2 regions of the Brevibacillus composti genome follow, and region 1 is predicted to be linked to the other one. Evidence: predicted binding sites of a transcription regulator. Region 1 holds the regulator's gene; the other holds the start of a gene.
What was found. Region 1 encodes LexA, which represses DNA repair genes until DNA is damaged. Its sites were predicted from a motif close to CGAACATATGTTCG; they were not measured.
Positions count from the first base shown of each region.

Region 2: the regulator LexA is predicted to act here: its motif matches at 1,379-1,392, upstream of JD108_RS02025 (carbohydrate kinase).

Region 1 is NZ_CP066308.1:2,028,012-2,030,473, forward strand. Features, by position in the region: gene JD108_RS10470 (DUF4269 domain-containing protein) at 1-80, opposite strand, end outside; gene JD108_RS10475 (DUF456 domain-containing protein) at 233-721, shown strand; gene lexA (transcriptional repressor LexA) at 789-1,412, opposite strand; gene yneA (cell division suppressor protein YneA) at 1,570-1,926, shown strand; gene JD108_RS10490 (DUF896 domain-containing protein) at 2,039-2,242, shown strand; gene crcB (fluoride efflux transporter CrcB) at 2,333-2,462, shown strand, end outside.
Region 2 is NZ_CP066308.1:363,351-365,812, reverse strand. Features, by position in the region: gene JD108_RS02030 (pseudouridine-5'-phosphate glycosidase) at 1-228, opposite strand, end outside; gene JD108_RS02025 (carbohydrate kinase) at 229-1,332, opposite strand; gene JD108_RS02020 (DMT family transporter) at 1,594-2,462, opposite strand, start outside.

The DNA.
Region 1 (2,462 bases):
TCCTGCTGTCGGGGCGTACCCGTTTTCAGATAGAGGGGATCGAGAAAATCGCCTTCGAGTCGCGGAAAGATCGGATACATCGCGAGCTGGCCCCTTTCTTTATCGTCGTAATGTGCGGCTCCGCTGCTATGGAGAGGGCGCACAGGGCAATACTGATAGAAAAGTTCCTGCCAAGAGAGAAACAAAAGTTGTCCCTTATCGTATACCCTATACAGAAGGGAGTGTCAACGGAATGGATATTTTGCTGTGGTTGGTCATCATCATTCTCTTTGTGCTCAGTATCGCGGGAATCTTTTTGCCTGTACTGCCTGACACGCTTTTGCTGTGGGGCGGATTTCTGCTGTACCACTTCTTTGTCGCAGACCCGGGCTCCGGATTGCCGGCTTCCTTTTGGTGGGGCATGGCGGTATTAAGCATTCTGCTGTACGGCGCCGATTTGTTGACGAATATGTATTTTGTCAAGAGGTACGGGGGCTCGAAGGCGTCTTCATGGGCCGCGGCTCTGGGGATCTTTCTCGGCATCTTTGTGTTTCCGCCGTTTGGCATGCTGATCATGCCATTCGTCCTCGTCGTCCTGGTCGAGCTGCTGCTCCAGAAGCAGCCATTGGAGCGAGCGGTGAAGGCCGGAGTGGGATCGCTCGTCGGTTTTCTCGGGAGCGCCGTGGTCAAGGTGGTCTTGCAGGTTGTCATGATCATCTGGTTTTTTATCGCCGCGTTCTAAGTCAGTGTCCAATCGCATAAAAAGGCGTCACGAGCATGCACTCGGACGCCTTTTTTCGTTCCTTTTCTTAATGAATGAGACGGTAGACACCAATCACTTTCCCCAGAATGGTCACCGAATCCAGAATAATCGGTTCCATCGTTGAGTTTTCCGGCTGCAGGCGGAAGTGATGTTTCTCTTTGAAGAATCGCTTCACGGTCGCTTCGTCTTCCTCTGTCATGGCGACGACGATGTCTCCGTTATTGGCCACGCTTTGCTGGCGGACGATGACGTAATCCCCGTCGAGGATGCCGGCTTCGATCATGCTGTCGCCGGAGACGCGGAGCATGTACACCTTGTCCGATGTTACGATGCTGTCCGGGAGGGGGAAGTATTCCTCGACCTGCTCCACGGCCGTAATGGGCTGGCCGGCGGTAACTTTACCGATCACCGGCACGCGAACGACGGAGACGTCAAAGTCATCCTGGAACCGCTCTTCTTCTCGCAACAGCTCAATCGCACGCGGCTTGGTAGGATCTCGGCGAATCAATCCCTTTTTCTCCAGCCGGGCAAGATGACCGTGCACAGTAGAACTGGAAGCAAGTCCGACAGCTTCGCCAATCTCGCGAACGGAAGGGGGATAACCCTTGTCCCGCACTTCTTTGCGAATGAAATCGATAATGGCTTGCTGTCTATTTGATAGTTTGGACATAGACCACACCTCTATTTTCTCGAACATGTTTTCTATATTATACCATGGGATCTTGCGTTCGACAAACATAAGTTCGACTTTTTTCTTGACATGAACAAATGTTCGCATTATGATGAGAACAAGATGATAGAACGTACGTTTGCAGGGGGATGAAATTATGAGCACAAGAACGATGACGAATCGATTTGCGAAACAGCCGGTCCGAAAAGTACGCTGGGGAATTACGCGAGGACAAGCCATTCTGTTCTTCGCTGCCTTCACTCTCTTTTTTTATACATTGACCGAACTAGTGTTTGCGTCAGAGGAAAATGATCAACATGCGGTACAAGAGGTGCAGCCTGTCGTGGAGGTGACTGTCCAGCCGGGAGACAGTCTGTGGACGATTGCGGTCGCATACCAGGGTGACTCCACCAAAGACGTGCGCGATCTGGTCTATCAAATTCAGAAGTGGAACAAGCTGGACGGGGCGATCATTCATCCGGGACAGACCATCGAGATTCCGCTTCAGCCCTGACTCGGGCTTTGGCCGCCTGCTGCGACGGCTGTGGCTTTCCGCCGCCTCCTTGCTTCCCATCCGCGTTATGGTATAATAAAACGGCATTCATTGAAAGCGAGGGGAATCGGCTTTGGTATCAGACACAGAAATCAAACGGATCAATGAACTGGCCAAAAAATCCCGTGAAACCGGATTGACGGATGAAGAGAAGCAGGAGCAAAAAGTGCTGCGTCAGAAATATATTGATGCCGTGAAACTGTCGCTGTGCTCCAATCTGGATTCGATTCGTTATGTTGAAGACCTAGAGGAGAACAACGGCAAACCCAAACACTAAGAGAGCCGCATTCACATAAAAACACGACATCCATGCTTTTGCTTGGGTGTCTTTTTGTTCCATATGGAGAAAGGAAGGGGGAGCTGCGGCATGATGGCATGGATGGCAGTGGCAATCGGCGGGGCAGTGGGCTCGGCACTCCGCTATGGAATAGGTCAGGCGCTCAACCAGCCTGGCTGGCCCGCCGGGACGTGGGCAGCCAATGTGCTTGGTTCCTTTG
Region 2 (2,462 bases), 1.7 Mb from region 1:
CTCCAGCTCGCTCTCCGACAAGCCGATCTTGATCTTGCCGCCCATGATGCCGATCGTGGCAGGCACGGCGCCATTGTCGCGAATGATTTGCTCCACTTCTTTGGCCATTTCGATATTTTGCGGATAAGGCATGCCGTGCGAGATGATTGTCGTCTCCAGCGCGACGACGGGAAGGCCATTCTCCAAAGCGTTCCGCACTTCTTCTGTATAGGTCAGGTATTCTTTCATTTATGATCGCTCCTTTTCATATTCGTTTACGGTTTGTTCCAATCGCTCCGGCACCAGATGCGGGGATACCGAGTGCCCCGTGCTCAAGGTTAGCGCGGAGGCGGCCATGCCCAGCCGGCAAGCGCGGGCCAGCGTTTCGCCATTGACCACTCCGTACAAGAGCCCGGAGGCAAAGGCATCTCCGGCGCCTGTCACATCTACGACATCCGTCGGATAAGGGGGGAGGTGCTCCGATTCCTCTTCGCTCTGGTAGTAGATCCCTTCTCCCCCCAGCGTGATGACGACTTGTTTTACGCCTCTCGCGCGGATGCGGCGGCTGGCCTCCCTGCAGTCCTCTACAGACGAGATGGAGAAGCCCGCCAATATTTCCGCTTCCTCGCGGTTGGGGAGAATGGTATCGATCCCGTCCAAACGCTCCGGCAGCTTTTCCGCCTTGGCAGAAGAGACCGGATCGACAAACAGCGGAATGCCCTCCTCCCGGCAGCGCTCGATGACGTACGCGAGACAGTCGGCAGGCAGGTTGGTATCCAGGTAGACGGCCCGGGCGGCGGCAATATGGGACCAGCGCTCAGCCAGCATCTGGGGAGTAAGCGCATCGTAGATGTCCATATGGGCGAGCGAGACGACCATTTCTCCGTCATGATCCAGCAGGGCCGTGTAGGTTCCCGTCCTCTGCGTGGGCAGTCTCCATACCTGACTGATGTCCACCCCGTGCTTTTTGGTTTCCTGCAAGATCCAGTCGCCTTCTTTATCCTCTCCGACGCAGCTGATCAGTGCCACATTGCAGCCCAGTCGGCCCAGATTTTCGGCAATATTCCGGCTCACGCCGCCGCAGGACTCGGAAATGGTGACGGGATTGGACGAATGCAGCCGCACCTCTTGCTTGGCTCGCGCTTTTCGATCCAGATTGGCGCCGCCGATGCAGACGATGCGCTCTTCCTCGCGCAAAATGTATGCCCGGCCTTTGATTTCGCCGCGCTTGGTCAATTGGGCGATATAGCCGGCGACCGCTGACCGGGAGATGCCCATCTTGCCCGCCAGCTCCTGCTGGCTGATAAAGGGGTTTTCCCGGATGTAGCGGAGAATCAGCTTTTCTTTTTCCATCGCTCTCCTCCTCTCGACTGAGGGTTATCTTCACGCTACTTGTTTTCAAACAAAAGTTTATCACACAAACACTTGTTTTGAAAGAGAAAGTTATGGCACTCGGCAGGAAAAATCGGCCACCACTTAGGTATTCCCGGGATCGCCTAAGAAAACCCGGGGCGAATCTTTCGTCCATACTCAGGCGGGAGGACGCAGGAAGAACCGAAATAAAAAAAGCCGCCGAGATCACCTCGACAGCTTCGTATGCCATGATTCTTTTCCTCAGTCTTCCGCCATGCTGAGCGAGACTCCTTTTGGTTTTTCCTGGTGGCGGGAAAGGGCAAAAACGGTGCCGATGATGCACAAGGTCCCGATCCACTCGAAAAGCCCAAAGGGAACATGCAGCCAGACCACCGCTGTGATGACCGCTGCCAGCGGCTCCCCACTGGCCAGCAGACTGGTCTCGGTCGGACGGATGTAGTTCAGACTATCCACGTATAGATAGAAAGGAATCAACGTTCCGAACAGAATGATGAACAGCACAGCCATGACAGAAGTAGGCGACCAATTCATCCCGGTTATCTCCCACGTCTGCGTGGCCAGACCGAGCGCGATCCCTCCGATGAGCATCGCCCAGCCCAATACGACGGTAGAGCCCCATCGCCCCAAAAGCAGCGTCGGGTAGACCGTGTAAAAAGCGAGCGCCAGCGCCGAAGCCAGGCCCCATGCGAGCGCCGAAACGGAGATGGTCAGCTTGCCGGGATTCCCGCCGGTGATGAGAAAATAGGTGCCTCCCAGTGCCAGCACCAAGGCTGTCACCTGCGCGACAGAGGGCATTTTTCGCAGCCTGATAATAAAATAACAGACCAGGAAAACCGGCCCCAGGTACTGAAGCAGTGTGGCCGTCGCTGCATTGCCCGCTTCGATCGCGGCAAAGAAGGTATACTGCACCGCCAGCATGCCCAGGATCGAAAAGAGAAGCAGACGAAGAAAGTCCTCTCCGGAGCGCAAAATCCCCCAAACATTCTGACGCCCTGCCCCCATCAGAGAGAGCAAGAGCAACAAGATGCCGGAGGCGAGCAAACGCACGGCTACCAGCCAGTCCGTCTGAAACTGATGATGCTGCATAAGCGATTGGGCGACAGTGCCCG